DNA from 4 places in the Arthrobacter sp. D1-29 genome. Region 1 is predicted to be linked to each of the others. Evidence: predicted binding sites of a transcription regulator. Region 1 holds the regulator's gene; each other region holds the start of a gene.
The links. The regulator HrcA, encoded in region 1, represses chaperone genes, less so after heat shock. The targets are predictions, from matches to a motif close to TTNGCACTCGNNNNNNNCGAGTGCNAA.
Positions count from the first base shown of each region.

Region 2: a site for HrcA is predicted at 2,543-2,569, ahead of M1E17_RS16555 (FmdB family zinc ribbon protein). Genes of this name have one in related genera too.
Region 3: a site for HrcA is predicted at 2,216-2,242, ahead of M1E17_RS18345 (Hsp20/alpha crystallin family protein). Genes of this name have one in related genera too.
Region 4: a site for HrcA is predicted at 2,962-2,988, ahead of groES (co-chaperone GroES). Genes of this name have one in related genera too.

Region 1 is NZ_CP096383.1:2,940,554-2,946,008, forward strand. It holds gene M1E17_RS13220 (16S rRNA (uracil(1498)-N(3))-methyltransferase) at 1-417, opposite strand, end outside; gene dnaJ (molecular chaperone DnaJ) at 420-1,547, opposite strand; gene hrcA (heat-inducible transcriptional repressor HrcA) at 1,630-2,643, opposite strand; gene M1E17_RS13235 (DUF3097 domain-containing protein) at 2,787-3,632, shown strand; gene M1E17_RS13240 (DUF4870 domain-containing protein) at 3,772-4,191, shown strand; gene hemW (radical SAM family heme chaperone HemW) at 4,217-5,446, opposite strand.
Region 2 is NZ_CP096383.1:3,676,285-3,681,739, reverse strand. It holds gene M1E17_RS16565 (AAA family ATPase) at 1-1,305, shown strand, start outside; gene M1E17_RS16560 (RcpC/CpaB family pilus assembly protein) at 1,362-2,093, opposite strand; gene M1E17_RS16555 (FmdB family zinc ribbon protein) at 2,215-2,481, opposite strand; gene M1E17_RS16550 (5-formyltetrahydrofolate cyclo-ligase) at 2,597-3,220, opposite strand; gene galU (UTP--glucose-1-phosphate uridylyltransferase GalU) at 3,344-4,249, shown strand; gene M1E17_RS16540 (GNAT family N-acetyltransferase) at 4,254-4,871, shown strand; gene M1E17_RS16535 (hypothetical protein) at 4,955-5,455, shown strand, end outside.
Region 3 is NZ_CP096383.1:4,044,130-4,049,584, forward strand. It holds gene M1E17_RS18335 (histidine phosphatase family protein) at 1-476, shown strand, start outside; gene M1E17_RS18340 (NAD(P)H-hydrate dehydratase) at 460-1,419, shown strand; gene M1E17_RS18345 (Hsp20/alpha crystallin family protein) at 1,721-2,143, opposite strand; gene M1E17_RS18350 (CBS domain-containing protein) at 2,445-2,861, shown strand; gene M1E17_RS18355 (S9 family peptidase) at 3,323-5,455, shown strand, end outside.
Region 4 is NZ_CP096383.1:3,704,939-3,710,393, forward strand. It holds gene M1E17_RS16645 (ATP-dependent DNA ligase) at 1-71, opposite strand, end outside; gene M1E17_RS16650 (dihydrofolate reductase family protein) at 134-736, shown strand; gene groL (chaperonin GroEL) at 818-2,428, opposite strand; gene groES (co-chaperone GroES) at 2,506-2,802, opposite strand; gene M1E17_RS16665 (hypothetical protein) at 3,034-3,414, opposite strand; gene M1E17_RS16670 (THUMP-like domain-containing protein) at 3,469-4,710, shown strand; gene M1E17_RS16675 (shikimate 5-dehydrogenase) at 4,735-5,455, opposite strand, start outside.

The DNA of each region.
Region 1 (5,455 bases):
CGCAACAACCGACTGCCATTTGGCGTGGGATTTGACTGCGCGCTCACCCTTCCAACGCACAATGGAGCGTTCGGACTGCCAGGGGATCACTGCGTCGATGCCGAGTTCTGTTGCCGTTTCGGCGGCAAGTTCATCCCGGTCACCTTTGGCCAGCGCCTGGACCAGGACCAGCCGGACGTCGGGGCGTTCTTCAAGCGCAAGTCCCGAGCATTCCACCGTCAGTTCAGCCGGCTGCGCCGAAATGACAGTTCCGGTGAGCCGCTTACCGGCGCCGTCGGCGATATCCACAGATTCCCCGGGGGCGAGGCGCTTGACCGTTACCGCGTGGCGTGCCTCCGGCCCCTCAAGGACAAATCGGCGGCCAGGTTCCATCTGGTCCAGGGACCCGGCCGCGCTGAAGAAAACCGGATTGCTCACCGCTACAGGTTACCGAGCCGGTCCCGAAGTTTGGCGAAGACACCGCCGCTGGCGGCCAGCTTCCCCTCGGTAAACTGCTCACCACGCATCTTTGCCAGCTGCCGCAGGAGGTCTTCCTGGGCCGCATCAAGCTTGGAGGGCGTCTCAACCTGCAGATGCACTTTCAGGTCGCCGCGGCCGTAGCCGCGCAGGTGCGTCACGCCAAGGCCGCGGAGGGTGATGATCTCGCCCGACTGCGTGCCGGCCTTGACGTCAATCTCCTGCAGCCCGTCGAAGGTCTCGAGCGCGAGTTCCGTTCCGAGCGCGGCCGCCGTCATGGGAATGTTGAGCGTGGCGTGCAGGTCGTCGCCATCGCGGACATAAGTGGCGTCATTATTGACCCGGATTTCGACGTACAGGTCTCCGGCGGGGCCTCCAGCGGGGCCCGCTTCGCCCTGGCCCGAGAGCTGGATACGGGTTCCGGTGGCAACTCCGGCCGGTACCTTGATAGTCAGGGAGCGCCGGCTGCGGATCCGTCCCTGCCCGCTGCACTCGTTGCAGGGGTCCTTGATGACAGTTCCAAATCCTTCGCAGGTACCGCACGGCGCCGCCGTCATGACCTGGCCAAGGATGGAACGGACTGCGCGCTGGACCTGGCCACTGCCGCCGCAGATGTCGCAGCGCTCCGGGTGGGTTCCCTCGCGGCAGCACGAACCGTTGCAGGTGGGGCAGGTGACGGCCGTGTCCACTTCGAGCTTCTTATTAACGCCGAAGACGGCGTCACGGAGTTCAATCCGGACGCTGATCAGCGCGTCCTGTCCCCGGCGTACGCGTGAAGCAGGCCCCGACGAACCGCTGGCACCGAAGAAGGTGTCGAAGATGTCCTGGAAGGCAAAGCCCTGGCCGGCGTACCCACCGCCACCGAAACCGTTGTCCGTGCCGTTTTCATTGCCGGTGGTGTCGTAAACACGGCGCTTCTGTGGATCTGAAAGCACCTCGTAGGCGTGCGTCACAGCCTTGAAGCGGTCCGACGCATCGTCACCGGGATTCACGTCCGGGTGGAGGGTGCGGGCAAGCTTCCGGTAGGCCTTCTTGATCTCTTCTCCGGTGGCTTCCGGCGAGACTCCCAGGACGTCGTAGTGGCTGCTCAAGTTTTTTATCTCTTCCTTGTTGTAACGCTTGCAGTTGTACTGCCTGTGCTGCTCTTTGTACCGGAACCCTGTGGGCCCCGTATCACGGGCCCAAAATTCGTGAAAGGTAGCGGGCTACAGCCCGCACGGCGGCCATGGTGGTGGGATAGTCCATCCGGGTGGGACCGAGAACACCAATCTTTGCTGTGCTGTCCGGACCGTAACTGGTGGCCACTACCGATGCTTCGGCCAGGCCGTCGTAGGGATTTTCCCGGCCGATGCTTACAGTAACCCCCCGGGGGTCCTGCGCCATCTCGCTGAGCAGGCGCAGCATCACCACCTGTTCCTCGAGGGCTTCGAGCACCGGCCCGATACTCAGCGGGAAATCCACGTTGGACCTGGCCAGGTTTGCCGTGCCGGCCATGACCATGCGCTCTTCACGGCTGTTGTGCGCCAGGCTTTCCAGCCCGTGCGCCAGGGCCTGTGCTGCCTGCCGCTGGCCAGGGCTGACAGCAGAGACCACCGCCGGCAGCGACTGCGTCAGCATGCTTAGAGGCGTCCCAGAGAGTGAGCCAAGGAACCGGGCGCGGAGCCCGGCGATGGCATCATCGCCCAGGTCCTGGCCGATGTCGATCACACGTTGTTCCACCTTGCCGGTGTTCGCGATCAGCACCACAAGGACCTTCCGGGGCCCCAGGAGCACAAATTCGATATGCCGGATGGAGGCGCGGCTCAAGTGCGGATACTGCACCACTGCTACCTGGTTGGTCAGCTGGGACAAAAGCCTGACCGTGCGGTCCAGGACATCGTCAAGATCATCCGAGCCCTCCAGCAGTGACTGGATGGCACGCCGTTCGGCAGGGGACAGCGGCTTCACGGCCGAGATCTGGTCCACGAACAGCCGGTAGCCTTTGTCCGTGGGGATCCGACCGGCGCTGGTGTGCGGGGCGGTAATAAGCCCCTCGTCCTCCAAGGCAGCCATGTCGTTTCGGATGGTGGCGCTGGACACGCCCAGATGGTGGCGCTCAACAAGCGCCTTCGAACCGACGGGCTCCCGGGAGTGCACATAGTCCTCCACGATGGCACGCAGTACTTCCAGTTTGCGTGGCTCGCTCACACTCCACCTCCATCTACGGTTTCAGGGTTAGCACTCGACGTGCCTAAGTGCTAACAGTCTAATATGTCTCACCCCGTTGTTAGCATTGGTACCGCTCCGGGCGAAATTCCGGGCCACGATCTAGCGCAAGGCGGAGTGCATCCATGCAATACCAGAACTGGGGACCGCAGGAGATAGCCACCCCCGCCCGAAACCAGCTGCCTGAAATCCCCGTGGAGCGCGGCATGGTCCTGGAGGACGTCCAGTCCGGCTGGGTGGGAGCTGTCACGCGGGTGGAGAAATCCGGCGGCATGCACGTTGTGGCGCTGGAGGACCGGCGCGGCAAATCGCGGTCCTTCCGCCTGGGTTTTGGGTTCCTCCTGGAGGGCCGGCCCATCCGGCTCATGCCGCCCGCTCCCCGGCAGGCCGCCCCTGCCGGCGGCCGGACTGCGTCCGGGTCGGTACGGGTCGCGGGCCAGCGGGCCCAGGTGGCCAAGGCGAGCAGGATTTGGGTGGAGGGAAAGCACGACGCCGAACTGGTGGAAAAGGTCTGGGGAGACGACCTCCGAGTGGAGGGCATCGTCGTCGAGCCTTTGCACGGCATCGATGATCTTGCGGGGGCTGTCGCCGATTTCAGTCCCGGGCCAGGCCGGCGGCTGGGAGTCCTGGTGGACCACCTCGTGCCGGACTCCAAGGAGTCCCGGATCGCCGATGCGGTGATGGCATCACCGGGTGCGGCCGGCAACGTCCTCATCGTCGGGCACCCCTATGTGGATGTATGGCAGGCCATCCGGCCCGCCGTGCTGGGCATTGATAAATGGCCGGTGGTTCCCCGCGGCCAGGACTGGAAGACGGGAATCCTGGCTGCCTTCGGCTGGCCGCACTCCACCAAGGAGGACATTGGCCTGGGCTGGCAGAAACTGCTGGGGGCGGTCCACAGCTACGCGGATCTGGAAGCATCGCTGCTTGGCCGAGTCGAGGAAGTCATCGACTTCCTGACAGTGCCTTAGCTTTCGCGCTGCCGGCACCGGGACGGCCAACGCGTCCTTTCCAGCGCCGACCCAGTATTCTTGGTACGGCGAAGGCAGTTTTTGTCCTCAGTCCGGCAGTTCCAAACCCAGCACCATTGCACGTTCAAAGGAAGACACCGTGGCACAAAACGCACGTGAACACAGGGACAACCAGGATGGCCAGGGCCGTTCCGAGTACCATGGCGTTCCCGCAAATGCGCTGCCGCTCACGGCGAGCGAAGACCGCCAATGGGCCACCTTGGCCCACTTCGGCGGGATCCTGGGATGCGTCCCGTCCCTGCTGATTTACCTCATCTTTCGGGACCGGGGACCCTTCACCGCGCAGGAGTCCAAGGAGGCGCTGAATTTCAGCCTGCCGCCCACCATCGCAGCGGTGGTGGCCAACATCCTTGTTTTCCTCCCCCTGGTGGGCAACATTTTTGCCGTCATAGCCACCCTGATCTGGATCGCCCTGACCTGCTACTCCGTGGCGGCCGGAATCCATGTGAACCGCGGCCAGCCGCACCGCTACCAGTACAACCTCCGGTGGATTAAATAGGGCACAACGTGCGCTGGCCCCTGCCCTAGTCGGGAAGGATCCTGCGGACCACTGCGTCGGCGAGCAGGCGGCCCTTCAGGGTTAGCACCAGCTGTCCCCGGAACGCCGCCGCGGGATCCACCAGGCTGTCCGCGATGAGTCCGGCCACTGCTTTCCTGCCCGACTCCCCCAGCGAGCCGATGCCCACCCCGGATTCAAGCCGCGCCCCGAGCATAATCCGCTCCAGGTCCCGGGTGGCGTCGTCGAGTGTTTCCCGTCCGGCGGCCGGTGAGAGTCCCTGGGCGAGGCGGCCAGCGTAGGCGGTGGGGTGTTTGACGTTCCACCAGCGCACTCCGCCCACGTGCGAGTGGGCTCCCGGGCCGATGCCCCACCAGTCGTCACCCCGCCAGTAGGCCAGGTTGTGCCGGCACGCCTGCCCGGGCGTCCGTGCCCAGTTGCTCACTTCATACCAGCTCAGCCCCGCTTCGCCGATCAGCTGATCGGCGAGTTCGTATTTGTCGGCGTGGTCGTCGTCGTCGATGCCGGGAACTTCACCGCGGCGGATCTGGGCGGCCAGCTTGGTTCCGTCTTCCACAATCAGTGCGTAGGCGCTGATGTGGTCCGGCTCGTAGGACAGGGCTGTGAGCAGGGTGTGCCGCCAGTCCTCCAGCGACTCCCCCGGGGTCCCGTAGATCAGGTCCAGGCTGACAGCCAGCCCGGCTTCCCGCGCCCATTGAACCACCTGGGGCACGCGGCTGGGGGTGTGGGTACGGTCCAGGACCTTGAGCACGTGAGGAACCGCGGACTGCATGCCGAAGGAGACCCTGGTGAAACCGGCGTCCTTCAGCACGGCGAGGGACTCCGGCGTGACGGAATCCGGGTTCGCCTCGGTGGTCACCTCGGCTCCGGGCTCTATCCCCCACTCACCGATGGCCGCGCGCAGGATGCGGGCAAGGTCCTCCGCCGGAAGCAGCGTGGGCGTGCCGCCGCCGAAGAAGACAGTGCTCAGCGTGCGGCCGGGAAGGCCCGACTGCGGGAGCACGCGTGCCGCCAGCTGCACCTCCGAGATGGCGGTGTCGGCGTAGGCATCCTGGGAGGCTCCACCGCCCAGTTCGGTTGCGGTGTACGTGTTGAAGTCGCAGTATCCGCAGCGGACGGCGCAAAACGGAATGTGCACATACAGGCCGAAGGCCCGGTCCGCCGCACCGTCCACCGCCTGTGCAGGCAGCAGACCGTCCGACGGCGCCGGGTCGCCAAGGGGAAGAACGCTAGGCATTCGTGCGGC
Region 2 (5,455 bases), 740 kb from region 1:
GAGGGTGTGGAATCCGTGGTGGCGGAAGTCAACCGTGTGGTCCAGCTGGTCTTTGAACATGCCCGGCAACGTCCGCGGACCTCGCTTGCTGTGGTAACCGCCAGCCTTCGGCATGCTGCCCGGATCGGTGAGTCCATCCGGCTTCAGCTGCCCAACCATCCTGGACTGGCGGGGTTCTTTAGCGCGGGGCCTGAGTCGTTCCGTGTGGTGGACCTTGAGCGGGCCCAGGGCCTGGTCAGGGATCACGTGATATTTTCGCCCGGCTTCGGACGCACTCCGCATGGCCGTGCCCTGCACAACTTTGGCCCCCTTTCCGCTGAGGGCGGGAGGGAGAAGTTCGCGCTGGCGATGTCCCGTGCACGCAGATCCCTGCACGTACTGACCTGCTTCCGCCCGGAGGACCTGGATCACACCCGCCTGGCCCACGGCGCCGTGGACCTCTATGAACTGCTGGACCGGGAGATTTCGGGCAACACCAACCTTGGTACTCCGGCATCCCGCGCGGCTGCCAGTGAACAGGCGCTCGGAGCAGACCCCCTGGTGGCTGACCTGGGGGACCGGCTCCGCGCCCGTGGAGCCCGCGTCTGGCACCAGTACGACGGCGTTATCGACGTTGTTGCTGCGGCGGACCCCCTGAGCACCATGGGGCAGGACGACGCCGAGATTCCCCGCCCCGTGGCCATCGAGTCGGACGGCACCGAGCAGTACCGGACCATGAGCGTCCGCGAGCGGAGCAGGCTCCGTCCGCAGTTGCTTGAACGTCTGGGCTGGCGGTACATGCCCTTGTGGACCATTGAAGTATTCACCGACCCTTCAGCCTGCGCCGACCGCATTGCCGGCTACCTGGGCCTTGAGAACGTTGTGTTGCCCGGACGGGCCACGGCGTCTGCCGGTTTCTTTGACGACGACGTGGACCCGCTGACCCTCGCTGGCCTAGAAAACCAGGGCCAGGACCGGCAACGGGACTACGCCGGGGACCAGGAACCCGAACGCGGTTACGCGGAGGACCGGGAGCAGGAACCCGGCTACGCTGAAGTTCATGATCCGGTAGGGGGGAACCACCACAACCACAGCCGGACCGGAGCCCGGGAGGGCCAGGAGGCGACAGGCATGACCACAAACAACCCTGCCAAGGGGCCGGCTGGCAACGAAAGCCCTGCCGAAGATCAGCCTGGGGAGAAAAGCGGAACGGCCGCAATTCTTCCCAACAAGGCTTCCGAAGATGACCCGCGGCGCTGGGGCGACGGGCCCGATGATGACCATGATGCCTGGCTGAAGGAACAGAAGCCCCCTCACTGGGGGTAAGCGTTTGCTGCCGTCTGGAGTAGCCAGTGGCTGGCGTTGGATGTTTGCATGGCAGGCTAGTTAGCGCCCACGAGGACAAAGAACAGCTTGCCCTGCGTGGAGGCCCCGGCCAGCCGCGCTGCCTGGTCCGGACTTGCCGCCACCACGATCAGCCCGTCGGTCTCACCTGTACCCAACCACTCGCCCGTCTTGCCGCCCTGTCCCGATGTCCAAAGCACCGGCACGGCCGACGCAAGCACCTCCGGAGGAGATCTCTGGTCATGGCCGTTGGCACCGGTCAGCACCACATTGACGAGCTGTCCCGGAGATACGAGCTGGATGGACGACGGATCCGCCATCCTCAGCGGTACGGCCGCTGAGCCCGGGGGAGTCCCGGCCAGCAGGCCGGGTCCCAGAAGCTGGGAGTCCGCCACCAGTTGCCCCTTCCGCAGGGGCGCTGCCAGTTGCTTGCCTTCAAGGTCAATGCTTTTTTGCGGGGCGCCGGAAATCGCCAGCCGGGGCGGTATCTGCACTTCCTCCAGATCAGGAAGTGTTAATGCCATGCCCGCGGGGAGGTCCCGTGCGGCGGCCAGTGCGGTGACGGAATCAGCAGGCGCCGGGGTGAGCTGATTGACGGCGATTCCAGCGGAAAGACAGAGCAGGAGGGCAACGGCCAGGCGGCGGTTACGGCTGAGCCAGGCAGCCATCCGGGGGCGTGGCCCACGTCCGGGTGCAGGCGGCGAATGAGGGCCTCGATTGGTGCGGCTGCGCTGGACGGGGCGCCGGGAGCGGAGGAGGGTAGCTGGCATGCAGCCACGCTACGTTTGGCGGACCCAGACACGACAGTGGCAGTGGCGCCTATGTGGACAACCAGGCTGCCGGCGTCGAAGGCTATGGCCTGACGGTGCAGCCGTCAGCAGGCCGTAGAGATCAGCTGGCTGCGGCTGCGGGAGCAGGCGCCGGGGCAGGAGCCGGAGTGGCGGGAGCCGCAGGAGCAGCCGTCACCGTGTTGCCCTTGGCATCCCGGGAATCCGTCCGGTAGAAACCTGAGCCCTTAAAAACAACGCCCACGCTGTTGAACTTCTTGCGCAAGGTCCCCTGGCACTCAGGGCAGGACGTCAGAGTGCTGTCCGTGAATGACTGGACGATGTCAAAGGCGTGGCCGCAATCCTTGCAGGCGTAGGCATACGTTGGCACTGGTGCTCCTCCTCTTGGGCAAACGAGAGGTCCCGTGCTGCCTGTACGGAACGAGCCGTCATTAGCAGTCGCAGGGCCTGAGTGCTAATTCTATCATCCCCGCCGCTGGGCCCGCTCAGGATGCTGTGTCGGCCAGCCTGACCACGCCGGAGGGCATGAGGGCTGCCGGCACTTTCCTGTCGAACTCCTCGCTGGGAATGGTGCCTGCCGGGAGCAGTTCCTCGTCGTAAATCATGGCTGCCAGTGGCAGTTGCGGAACTCTGGTAGCGAGGGAGGCCAGGAAGACGTCGTAGTAACCGCCGCCTTGGCCAATCCTGTTTCCGCTCTTGTCCAGGGCTGTGGCAGGAATGACGAGGGCCGCCACCCCTTCCATAACGTCAAGGCCGTGCCGGACGCCGTCGGGTTCCAGGATGGGGGCATACCGGCTCCGCACAAAGTTCACCTCGGGAGACCAGTAGACCCAGCTCAGGTGGCGGTCAGGTTCACAGACAGGGAGCAGGATCTTGTGGCCCTGCCCGTGGAGGGCGTTGATGAGGGGCACAGTGGGCGGTTCGGAGCCAACCCCCAGGTACACACCAAACGTTGATGCCTCTTCTGCCGCCATTCCTTGGGCCCATTCGAGGCCGTTGACAGCCAGGCGGCCGCCAGCCGCTTCACGCTCACCGGGAGCCATCTGGGCCCGCCGCTGGCGGTGACGTGCACGGATGATTTCCTTTGCTTCCTTGCTCTCTCCAGGCACTGCTGCTCCTCTGTCCGGCCCGCTCCGAATGCCTTGACCAGGCCACTGCCCAGGTCGATGCCGGCACCCTCGCCGGAGCTCTGATAATTACTGAATGATTGGTCCCTCCGTTAGATTAGTCCAGTGACTACCACTCATCAGACAGTTCGCAAGGCCGTTATTCCCGCTGCGGGACTCGGCACCAGGTTCCTGCCTGCCACGAAGGCCATGCCGAAGGAAATGCTTCCGGTGGTGGATAAGCCCGCCATCCAGTACGTGGTTGAGGAAGCCGTCAAGGTGGGCCTTAACGACGTACTGATGATTACCGGCCGCAACAAGCGGGCGCTGGAAGACCACTTTGACCGGGTCCCGGCCCTGGAAGCCACATTGGCGGCCAAAGGCGATACCGCCAAGCTTGAGTCCATCCAGGCCGCGAGCAACCTGGGCGACATCCACTATGTCAGGCAGGGCGACCCCAACGGCCTGGGCCACGCGGTCCTGCGTGCAAGGCAGCACGTAGGCAACGAGCCATTTGCCGTCCTCCTTGGGGACGATCTGATCGATGCCCGGGACGAACTGCTCAGCACCATGATTGAGGTTCAGGCCAAGACCGGAGGGTCGGTAGTAGCCCTGATCGAGGTAGAACCGGACCAGATCAGCGCCTACGGCTGCGCCGACGTCGAGGAAATCGATGGCGAGGCCTACGTCCGGATCAAAAAACTGGTGGAGAAGCCTGATATCGATGAGGCACCCTCCAATCTTGCGGTGATCGGACGGTACGTGCTTAACCCGGCGGTCTTTGACGTGCTGGAACGCACAGGCCCGGGCCGCGGAGGCGAAATCCAGCTCACGGATGCGCTTCAGGATCTGGCAGCCGGAGACGGGGCCGGCGACGGCGTTTATGGAGTCGTCTTCCGCGGGCGGCGCTACGACACCGGTGACAAGCTCAGCTACCTCAAGGCCTGCGTCCAGCTGGCCATCGACAGCGATGACCTGGGTCCCGGTTTGCGGGAATGGCTGCCAGGCTTCACCGCCGGTCTTTCCAGGTAATGCCATGCGCGCCGGTCCAATCTGGCCCGTCACCCTTGAGTGCGGCGACCTGGTCCTGCGCCCGATCCGCTACCGGGACAAAAAGGAGTGGACAGCGGTCCGGGCCCGCAACAGCCAATGGCTGGCGCCATGGGAAGCCTCCAACCCCGTCCCGGGAGGAGGCCTGCCCGATTACCGGCACATGGTGCGGTCCCTCAACATCCAGGCCGCCCAGGCAACCGCCTTGCCCTTCCTGATCACTGAACGCACGCCCGGCGCCCGCTCCCCGGTTATCGTAGGCCAGCTCACGGTCTCCTCCATAGTGTGGGGATCGGCACTCATGGCCACGCTCGGCTACTGGGTTGACCAGGCCAGGGCCGGACACGGGATTGCCCCTACGGCAGTGGCGATGGCAACTGACCATTGTTTCCAAACACTGGGGCTCCACCGCATGGAGATCAATATCCGGCCGGAGAATGGCCCCAGCCTGCGTGTCGTTGAAAAGTTGGGCTTCAGGGATGAGGGGTTCCGGCCGCGGTACCTGCATATCAACGGCGAGTGGGCAGACCACCGGACGTTCGCGCTGACGTCGGAAGAAGTTCCGGACGGACTGCTTCGCCGCTGGCTGGCGTCCCGTCCGTAATAAATCCATTGATTCACAGTCCACCTGCGACACACCGGGGCTAATGCGGCAGCCACCACGCTAATGCTCATACGGTTTTGAGTGTGGACTTCCCTCTTAGCAGCTCAGTGATCCTGGTGGTCGCCGTTGTGCTCTGGATTGTGTGGGTTGCCCCTTACGTTCTCCGGAACCGCAGGCCCCAGTTCCAGGTTGCCGGCGAGATTCCGGCGGAAACACCAGCCACTGAATCATTGGACCCGAGAGCCGGGATGCTCATGAACATCAGCGCCCCTCAGGAGAAAGCCATGGACATCAGGAAGAGCCCCGTATCCGAACGGGACGCAACCCGAACCACGACGCCGGGTGCTTTCCGGATCCGCTACGGCAGGACGGGCCTTGCCCTCCTCGGGCTCGCGGCGCTGCTGACTGGTTTTGTTTCCGGGGCGCTGCTGCTGTTCGGGCGGGGTACGCCCCTGCTGCCGGTGTGGTGCCTGGCGGCGTTTGTGACGTCCGTTGTGGTGCTGCGGTGGCTCGCTGTCCGGGATCGGAAAGCGAAAGTCAACGCTGCCTTCTCCGCGGCCATGGCTGCACCTTCGCGCCGGCCG
Region 3 (5,455 bases), 1.1 Mb from region 1:
GCTGGCCCGTCCGCGTGCGCATCGATGAACGGCTGCGGGACCGGGAGCTGGGCGTCCTGGACATGCTGACGTGGCAGGGCGTGGAGAAGCGCTTCCCCGAGGAGGCCGAACGGCGGCGCTGGCTGGGCAAGTTCTACTACCGTCCGCCCGGCGGTGAATCCTGGACCGATGTGGCGCTCCGGCTGCGCTCGGTGCTTGACGAGCTGAACGGCCTGGGCATGGGGCACCGCGTGATGGTGGTGTGCCACGACGCCGTGATCCTGCTCTTCCGGTACATCCTGGAGGGGATGACGGAGCGGGAGATCCTGGACCTCGCCGCCGGCACCTCCGTTCTGAACGGTTCCATCACCCGGTTTGTCCGCCCCGAGGGGAAGGGGCCATGGACGCTGGAGGAGTTCAACCAGGCGGACCATCTCAGGGAGCAGGGTGTGGAAGTGACCGAGCACGCCGGGGACGCCAGTGTCCACCCGCAATGAGGCCCCTGCCGCCCAGGTGACGCCCTCACTGCTGCGCGACTGGCCGCTGCCCGCCGCCGGTGAGGACAAGTATTCGCGTGGTGCTGTGCTGGTGATTGGTGGTGCCCGGAGTACGCCCGGGGCGGCCCTCCTGGCTGGCCGCGCCGCACTCCGGGCCGGGGCGGGAAAGCTCACGCTTGCTGTGGCCGAATCAGTGGCTGTGCAGCTGGCCGTGGCGCTCCCGGAGGCAGGTGTTACGGGACTTGCTGAGACTGCCGAGGGGTCCATGCAGGCCTCCGGCCTTCAACGCATCGCGCCCGCCCTGGAAACCGCCGACGTTCTGCTGATCGGCCCCGGGCTTGACGATGTGGACCTCGCTGTCGAGCTGCTCCGCGCGCTTTTGGGGAGCCAGGCAGCGGGCGGAACCGACGGCGACGGTTCCGGAAGTTCCGACGGCGAAGGTTCCGACGGCGGCCGGGGAGCCACCATCGTGCTGGACGCCTACGCCCTGGGCGCCCTGCCTAAAATCCAGGAGGAGCTGACCCCCTGGCGGGGACGGCTGATCCTCACGCCGAACCCCACTGAGGCGGAAATCCTGTTGGGCCGGGACCTGGCAGACCTGGAAGATGACGTGGCAGAGATCGCTGACCGGTACCAGGCAGTGGTCAGCTGCCAGGGTTTCATCGCGCGGCCAGCCGGCACCAAGGCGCCGGAGGAACCTGAACGTTGGCAAATCACCACCGGGTTCGGCGGACTGGGAACCTCCGGCAGCGGCGACATCCTGGCCGGGGCCATTGCCGGGCTCCGTGCCCGTGGGACCACCGATGCTCAGGCAGCCTGCTGGGGCACCCACCTCCATGCCGCGGCGGCGGACCGCTTGGCCAGCAGGATGGGACCCCTGGGATTCCTGGCCCACGAACTGGCCGACGAACTGCCGGCCCTCATGATGGAGCTCAACACCTGAGCCCGGGCTTCGGTTGTACGCCCCTCCTCCCCCAAGTAGGCCGCAGTTAACGTCGTCATTCGCGCGAATAACGACATTAGCTGCGACCCAGTTGGGAGGCGACCTGGTCGAGAGGTGGGGTTGCCTCGATCGAAGCTGCGGCGGGCATGAGATGACCCCCGGCATTGCCGGGGGCCACCGTTTCGGAAGGAGCAGTCGCTTCGCTGCCGATGCGCCTATGGCGCTGTGGCGTGCATCAAATGGCTAGTCGCCCAAAAGGCAGCCAACAATGGCGTCCGAACCTTCCGGCCTTGTGCGGAAACTAGGCGGCAATCTGATGATGTGCCCCCTTCGTTTCAATCTCGATCTTGCGCGGCTTGGCCTTCTCGACGACAGGAATCCGCAGAGTCAGGACACCGGCGTCGTATGTTGCCTTGACGTTTTCGGCATCCAGGGCCTCACCCAGGATCAGCTGGCGGCTAAAGACGCCGCGCGGCCGCTCCGATGCGATCATCTCGGTGTCCTTGCCCACGGGATCCGGCCTCTCAACCTTCACCGTCAGGACGTTCCGTTCCACATCCAGATCAACTGAATCCGCATTTACACCGGGCAGATCAAAGGCCACCACGAATTCCTGGTCCTCCCGCCACGCGTCCAAGGGCATCGCAGCCGGACGCGCCGCCGTGCCGAGGACCTGCTGGGCCAGCCTGTCCAGCTCACGGAACGGATCGGTTCGCATCAACATGGCTTCCCTCCTCGAAAGAGACGGTCCAACACTTTTCCTACCAGCCGATCTATATCAGCTGATATAGATTTTTTAGCACTGGCGGCAGCAGGATGCAAGCGGTTTAGAGCGAAAAATTTGGGCGAACACCGGCAGGGGTCTTGGCTAATGGTAAGCATGCTTAGCATAATAAAGGTGTCGGCGTTTAGGGGGCCATGGGTGAGCGTGGGCGCCCGCGATTCCCGCCGCTGGCGCCTTGAAAAAGTCAGGTCCAAGGAAGCAGGCGGCCACAGTACCGCCTTCGATGATTGGGAGAAGCACAATGTCCATCAAGGCACGCGACATCATGAGTGGCGGCGTGGAATGCGTCGGTGAGAACGAAACGCTGGAGCAGGCAGCGCGGAAAATGAAGGACCTCGACGTCGGTTCGCTGCCGATCTGCGGTGAGGACAACAGGCTGAAGGGGATGATCACAGACCGCGACATTGTGATCAAGTGCCTCGCCGACGGCGGTGATCCCCGCACTGCCACGGCCGGACAGTTCGGCCAAGGCAAACCGGTGACCATCGGTGCGGATGACTCCATCGAAGAAGCCATCCGCACCATGCAGGAGCACCAGGTCCGCCGCCTGCCCGTGATCGATGGCCACGACCTGGTGGGCATCCTGAGCCAGGGTGACATCGCGCGCAACTACCCGGAGGACCGGGTGGGCGAACTGGTGGAGTTTATTTCGTACTGACCAGCTGGTTGCCGGTCAGCTCTATCGGTCAGCTTTCTAGCTGCGGGTAGGGTCTGGCCGCAGTGGTTCCGGCCCCGGATCCGGAACCGGCAATGGGCCGGGAGGTTCCGGGGTCGGAACCGGGCTGGGCCGTGCAGGGCCAGGATGACCCGGTGAGGTGGGGTCAGGGGTGAAAGGATCCGGGCCCGGTTCCGGCGGGAACGGCTCGGGTTCGTGCACTGGCGGGATGGTCATAGGATTCCCCTCTCAGGCTGGGCGGATGTTCTCTCGCGTGATCAGGATACGCCTGCGCCCATTTCCGAACTAGGCTCACGTTCTCCCCACCAGCCCGTTGCTCTATCACTACTGGTCGCTCTGAGCGCTGAGAGGGACCAATAGTGATAGAGCAACGGGGGCGGGGGTGCTCTCCCCCGGTAGCGAACGCCGCCCTGATTGTCTGCCCGGGTCTATATATTGAGGGGATGACCCAGACTCCGCTGCAGGATTCCGCCAACGCGTCCGCTGCCACTGTTTCCGCCGATTCTGCCCTGCCGCCCGTCGCCCGGAAGGTCCCGGCCGAGCGCATCCACCACGGCGAGACCTTCGTGGACAACTATGAATGGCTGCGGGAGAAGGAGTCCCCGCAGGTGGTGGAGCACCTCAAGGCAGAGAACGCCTACCAGGAGGCCGTCACAGCCCACCAGGAACCGTTGCGCGGGGCCATTTTCCAGGAGATCAAGGGCCGCACCCAGGAAACTGACTTGTCTGTTCCCAGCCGGAAAGACGGCTGGTGGTACTTCAGCCGTTCCGCCGAAGGCAAGGAGTACGGAATCCAGTGCCGCGTCCGCGCCCAGGACACCGGAAACCCCGTGGCTGACTGGACTCCGCCGGCAGTGGAGGCCGGCGTCGAAATCCCTGGCGAGGAAGTGCTGCTGGACGGGAACGTTGAGGCCGAAGGCAAGCCATTCTTCTCCGTGGGCGGCTCCGCAGTCACCGTAGACGGAAACCTGTACGCGTACGCCGTGGACAACGCCGGCGATGAACGCTTCACGCTCCGGATCAAGGACCTCCGCACAGGGGAACTGCTGCCGGACGTCATCGAGAACATCTTCTACGGCGTCTCCTTCTCCCCTGACGGCACGCGCATTTTCTACACGGTGGTGGACGATTCGTGGCGGCCGTACCAGGTCAAGTCCCACGTCCTGGGCACACCCGTCGCCGACGACGTGGTGATCTACCAGGAGGACGACGTCGCCATGTGGCTGGGCTTTGAACTCTCCGGTGACCGGCGCCACCTGGTCCTGGGCATCGGCTGCTCCGAATACAGCGAAACCCGCCTGATGCGGTTCGACGACCCCGCCGGGGCCCTCACCACCGTGATTTCGCGGGACCAGCGGGTCCTTTATGAGGCCGAGCCTTTCCTGCTGACCGGCCCCGACGGCGAAAAATCCGAACGTATCCTGCTCACCCACAACCGGGGTGCCATCAACTCCATGGTGTCCCTGGTGGACCCGGCCGAACTCACCAAGCCGCTGGCGGAGCAGCACTGGGATACCGTCGTCGCGCATTCCGATGATGTCCGCGTGAACGGCGCGGGCGTCACGTCCACGCACGTGGTGGTGTCCATCCGGAAGGACACCATCGAGCGGGTTCAGGTACTGGGCCTGAACGGACTGGGCACTGCCGCGCAGGAGGCCCCGGTGGAACCGGCATTCGACGAGGAGCTATACACAGCAGGAGTTGGCGGCTCCGATTACGAGGCCCCGGTGATCCGGCTCGGGTACACCTCCTACTTCACGCCTTCCCGCGTGTACGACTTTGTGCTGCCCACGCCGGAACAGCCCGCCGGCGAACTGCTGCTGCGCAAGGAAAGCCCTGTGCTGGGCGGCTACGACGGCAACGACTACGTGGCCACCCGGGAATGGGCCGACGCCCCCGACGGCACCAGGATCCCGCTCTCGGTGCTGCGGCACAAGGCGGTCAAACAGGATTCGACGGCGGCCGGCCTGGTGTACGGGTACGGCTCCTACGAGCTGAGCATGGATCCCGGCTTCGGGATCGCCAGGCTGTCGCTTTTGGACCGCGGAGTGGTTTTTGTCATCGCCCACATCCGCGGCGGCGGCGAGCTGGGGCGGCACTGGTACGAGGACGGCAAGAAGCTCAGCAAAAAGAACACGTTCACCGATTTTGTGGCCGCAACCGACTGGCTGGCCGGCTCAGGCTGGGTGGACCCGGCCAGGATCGCCGCAATGGGTGGCTCCGCAGGCGGCCTGCTGGTGGGAGCCGTGGCCAACCTCGCCCCGGAAAAGTACGCCGCCGTCCTGGCACAGGTCCCGTTCGTGGATCCGCTCACCACCATCCTGGATCCGGACCTTCCGCTGTCCGCACTGGAGTGGGAGGAATGGGGCAACCCCATCACGGACCCTGCGGTTTATGCCTACATGAAGTCCTACTCGCCCTATGAGAATGTCCGCGACGTGGCCTACCCCAAGATCGCCGCGGTGACGTCCTTCAACGACACCCGGGTGCTCTATGTGGAGCCGGCCAAGTGGGTCCAGGAACTCCGCAACAAAACCACCGGGAACCAGCCCGTCCTGATGAAGATCGAGATGGAC
Region 4 (5,455 bases), 760 kb from region 1:
TCCACCTTCGCAAGCCGTGAGCGCGTCGACGCGACAGCATCCGTGGTCCTCACGAGCTCTTCGAGCAACATGGCACCAGTCTGCCACGCCGGTCACTCTGGACAGCGCCGGAGCGCAGTTCCAGACTGTACGCATGGGAATCATCGTCGCGAACCTGTTCATTACCCTCGACGGCGTCTACCAAGGGCCGGGCGGCCGCGACGAGGACGCTGAGGGCGGCTTCGCCTACGGCGGCTGGCAGGCGCCGGTGAACGACGACGAGGCCGACGCAGCTATCGAAGCCGAGATCGATCGGATTGACGCGCTGCTTCTCGGCCGGAAGACCTACGACATCTTCGCGAGCTACTGGCCGCACCAGTCCGACAAGGTTGGCGGCACGCTCAACCGCGTGCCCAAGTTCGTGGTCTCCAGCACGCTGTCCGCTGCCGACTGGGCCGGCACCACGGTGTTGCCGGATGCGGCGGCAGCGGGCCGGCTCCGTGAGGAGTTCGATGAAGTGCACATGTTCGGCAGCGGCGTCCTGATCCGTTCGCTGCTCGCCGCGGACGTGATTGACCGCCTCCACCTCTGGCTTTACCCGGTCACTTTAGGGCAGGGAAAGCGCCTCTTCGACGCCGGGACTATCCCCACCACTTTCCGCCTCGCCGAGCCGGCACGGACCTTTCCAAAGGGGTCGGTGTCGCTGGTATACGAGCGCGCGGGCGCCGTCGAGACGCAGGACATAGCGGCCGCGTAGCCAGGAAACGAAAGCACAAAAAACCGGCCCAGCAAATGCTGGACCGGTTTTTACGTGGACTGCTTTCCGCGGGCTGCAGCCTTAGTGGCTGTGGCCTGCGTGCTCTTCTTCTTCGGCAGGCTTCTCCACCACGAGGGTTTCGGTGGTGAGAACCAGTGCCGCGATTGAAGCCGCGTTGCGCAGGGCAGCACGGGTGACCTTGACGGGGTCGATGACACCGGCGCCGATCAGGTCCTCGTACTCGCCGGACTTGGCGTTGAAGCCGTTGTTGGTTTCCAGATCGGCAACCCGGGCGGTGACAACGTAGCCGTCGAACCCGGCGTTCTGGGCGATCCAGCGGAGCGGCTGGACAAGTGCACGGCGGACGATGCCCACTGCGGCAGCTGCGTCGCCTTCCAGCGCCTGGACTGCAGGATCCTCGTCCAGTGCCTTGAGGGCGTGGATCAGGGCTGAACCGCCGCCCGCGACGATGCCTTCTTCGAGGGCTGCGCGGGTGGAGGACACTGCGTCCTCGATGCGGTGCTTCTTTTCCTTCAGCTCAACCTCGGTGGCTGCGCCAACCTTAATTACACCGATGCCGCCGGCCAGCTTGGCCAGGCGCTCCTGAAGCTTTTCTTTGTCCCAGTCGGAGTCGGTGCGGGTCAACTCGGCGCGCAGCTGGGAAACCCGGGCTGCGACGTCTTCTGCGGAACCGGCGCCGTCAACGATGGTGGTGTTGTCCTTGGTGACCGTGATGCGGCGGGCGGTACCCAGCACCTCAAGGCCAACGGTGTCCAGGCTCAGGCCCAGCTCCGGAGAAACAACCTGGGCACCCGTCAGGGTGGCGATGTCCTGCAGCATTGCCTTGCGGCGGTCGCCGAAGCCCGGAGCCTTGACGGCAACCACGTTCAGCGTGCCGCGGATGCGGTTCACGATCAGGGTGGACAGTGCCTCCCCATCCACGTCTTCAGCGATGATGAAGAGCGGCTTGGAGCTCTGCAGTGCCTTTTCCAGCAGCGGCAGGAATTCCTGGACGTTGGAGATCTTGCCCTGGTTGATCAGGATGAGGGCGTCCTCAAGGACGGCTTCCTGGCGCTCTGCGTCGGTGACGAAGTACGGGGAGAGGTAGCCCTTGTCGAACTGCATGCCCTCGGTGAGGACCAGCTCAGTCTGCGTGGTGGAGGATTCCTCAATGGTGATCACACCATCCTTGCCGACCTTGCCGAACGCCTCGGCGAGGAGCTCGCCGATTTCGTCGCTCTGAGCCGAGATGGCAGCAACGCTGGCCACCTGGGTGCCTTCAACGGGGCGGGCATTCTCGAGCAGGCGGGCGGCAACGGCCTCAACAGAAACCTCAATGCCGCGCTTGATCTGGCCGGGAGCTGCGCCGGCTGCAACGTTGCGCAGGCCTTCCTTGACCAGTGCCTGTGCCAGCACCGTGGCGGTGGTGGTGCCGTCGCCGGCAACATCGTTGGTCTTGGTGGCTACTTCCTTGGCCAGCTGGGCGCCAAGGTTCTCGTAGGGGTCGTCCAGTTCGACTTCACGTGCGATGGTGACGCCGTCGTTGGTGATGGTGGGTGCTCCCCACTTTTTGTCGAGGACAACGTTGCGGCCGCGGGGGCCGAGCGTCACCTTGACAGTGTTGGCGAGCTTATCGATGCCGGCTTCGAGCGACCGGCGGGCAGCGTCGTTAAACGCAAGCTGCTTTGCCATGGTTGTGTCCTTTCAAGACAGAACCCCGTGCCGCGGGCCAGCGAAGAGCATGACCAGCGGCACGGGGATCCAAAGAGTTACTTTACGACGATCGCCAGAACGTCGCGGGCGGAGAGCACGAGGTACTCGGTGCCGTTGTGCTTGACTTCGGTTCCGCCGTACTTCGAGTAGATAACAACGTCGCCTTCGGCAACGTCGAGCGGAACGCGGTTGCCGTTGTCGTCAAAGCGGCCGGGGCCTACTGCGACAACTTCGCCTTCCTGCGGCTTCTCCTGTGCGGAGTCCGGGATTACCAGGCCGGAAGCCGTGGTCTGCTCGGCTTCGAGCGGGCGGACAACAATACGATCCTCAAGAGGCTTAATAGAGACCGACACTCGGACCTCTCCTTCTACGTCAGCAAATTCATGGACTGGAAAGCTGCTTCGCCGTGGCTGGCAAACCGTCGTCGCGGTGCCGGCAGCAGCCTGGCTGGCAGCTCTTCATGTATTAGCACCCTCCTAGGGAGAGTGCTAATGATGACTCTATGTAAGTGGTTAGCACTCGGTCAAGGCGAGTGCCAGCATTTCGTCCTTGGCGAACCCTTATCCCGGCAGCGGCCGGATGGATTACCGGCCGGCGAGGTCGTCGAAATCCACGTCCTCGTCGCCGCTGGTGTCGGGGCCGGTGCCGCGCTTAAGGTACAGAACCACGGCGCCGCCAACGAAGGCGAGCAAGGAGATCACCAGGACAATAAAGCCGCCAAACCTGGCACCGTTATGGAGGCCCCTGATGTCCCGTGCCTCGTCCGTGGCGTCCTGAATGTCCTTGCCGCCCACGGAATAGACGGTGGCGTTGAAGGTGTCCAGGAAGAAGATGATCACCAGCAGCGCGATACACACAATGGCCACTGCGGCCCCGGCTATCAGTGCCGGCCGCGCGTACTTCACCAGGCCCAGGTTGCTGGATCGGGGCTGTTCGGACGGCTGGGTGCCTGCACTGTCTTCCATGACTTCAACCCTATCCGGAACTCACCAGGGGGCTCCTCCACTACGCTTGAACCCATGCCCCAAGCACCGCAGGACCAGATTGCCCCACTGCTCACGAGCGAAGGTTGGGAGCTGCTGGCGTCCCTGGGACCGTACCAGGAGGACAAGGCCTTTGAGCTGAATTCCGCCCTGCGCAAGGCCGGCCACTCCCCCGAACTCGTCTCTGCCGTCCTGACCCAGTCCCGGCTGCGTACCAAGGCTGAATCCAAGTTCGGCGAGTTCGCCCGGAGCATGCTTTTCACCCAGGCAGGCCTTGAACAGGCCACCCGTCTCAACGTTGCCGCCCGGCATGCCGAGCGGTTTGCCCAGGCCGGCATCCGCCACGTGGCCGACCTTGGCTGCGGACTCGCCGCGGACTCCCTGGCGTTGGCATCCATGGACATCACCGTCACGGCAGTGGAGATGGATGAGACCACCGCGGCCTGCGCCACGGTCAACCTCATTCCTTTTTCCAACGCCACCGTGGTCCACTCGGACGCCATGTCACTACCCTTGGACGGGATCGACGGCGTGTGGCTGGATCCCGCGCGCCGTGTGACCTCCAGCTCCGGTACCAAGCGGATCTGGGATCCGGAGGCCTTTTCCCCGCCGCTTTCCTTTGTGGAAGCCGTGGCTGCAACCGGCCGGGCAGTGGGTGTAAAGATGGGCCCGGGCATGCCGCACGATGCCGTCCCCGCCGGGTGCGAAGCGCAATGGGTTTCCGTCGCCGGGGATGTCACGGAAGTGACGCTGTGGTTCAACTCGGTGAGCAGGCCCGGAATCCGCCGTGCCGCCTTGCTGCTGGGCGCGCAGGGTGCCGCTGAATTGACCAGTGCTGAGGACTTCGGTGGCGGTCCCACCGCCCCGGTCGGTGCAGCGGAGGGTTACCTTTATGAGCCCGACGGCGCCGTCATCCGCGCAGGACTGGTGGCCGACGTCGCCCTTCAACTGGGCGGGCACCTGCTGGATGAGCACATCGCCTATATTTGCGCCCCGGACCTGGTGGACACACCTTTCGCTCGGGCCTACCAGATCCTGGAAGTAATGCCGTACAACGTCAAGGCGCTCAAGGCCTGGGTGAAGGAGAAAAGCATCGGCGTGCTGGACATCAAAAAGCGCGGGACCTCCGTGACACCTGAGGAACTGCGCAAGCAGCTGCTTCCTGCAGGGAAAACGGGGGGCAAGGGCTCGGGGAAGAAGGCAGGAAACAGGACAGCCACCCTGATCCTGACCCGGATCGGTGAGGAGAGGGTGGCCATCTCGGTTGAGCCGGTGTGACGCCCTGAGGCAGGGCTCTGGCTGCTATTGGTCGCGCATGAATTCTTCGGCGGCGCGCACCTGCTCGTCAGTGGGACGGATGCCCGTGTAGAGCACGAACTGTTCCAAAGCCTGGATAGTGGCCACCTCGGCTCCGGTGATGACGGGTTTCCCGGCCGCACGTGCGGCTTGGATCAGGGGCGTCTCCGCGGGCAGTGCCACCACGTCGAACACCACCTTGGCGGCGTCGATGGCATCCTGGGGGAAGGACAGCGCGTCTGCGCCCTTGCCTCCCGCCATCCCAAGGGGCGTGACGTTAACAATCATGTCCGCAGTCCCGCCGTCGAGCTCTCCCCTCCAGCGGAACCCATACTGTTCTGCCAGGGCGCGGCCGGTTTTTTCGTTCCGGGCGATGACCGTCACGTCGGTAAAACCGGCGTCCCGCAAGGCCGCGACGGTGGCCTTGGCCATGCCGCCTGATCCCTGCACAAGTACGGAGTAGCCGGTGGGTACGGCGTTGCGCTCCAGCAACCGTTCGATCGCTGTGTAGTCCGTGTTGTAGGCGACGAGGCGCCCGTCCGTGTTCACCACTGTGTTCACCGAGTCGATTGCCTTGGCCGAGGGATCCAGCTCATCCACGAGGGCAATCACGTCCTCCTTGTATGGCATGGACACGGCGCAGCCACGGATTCCCAGCCCGCGGACGCCGGCGATCGCCTGGACCAGGTCGGTGGGCGCGAAGGCCTTGTAGATCCAGTTCAGCCCC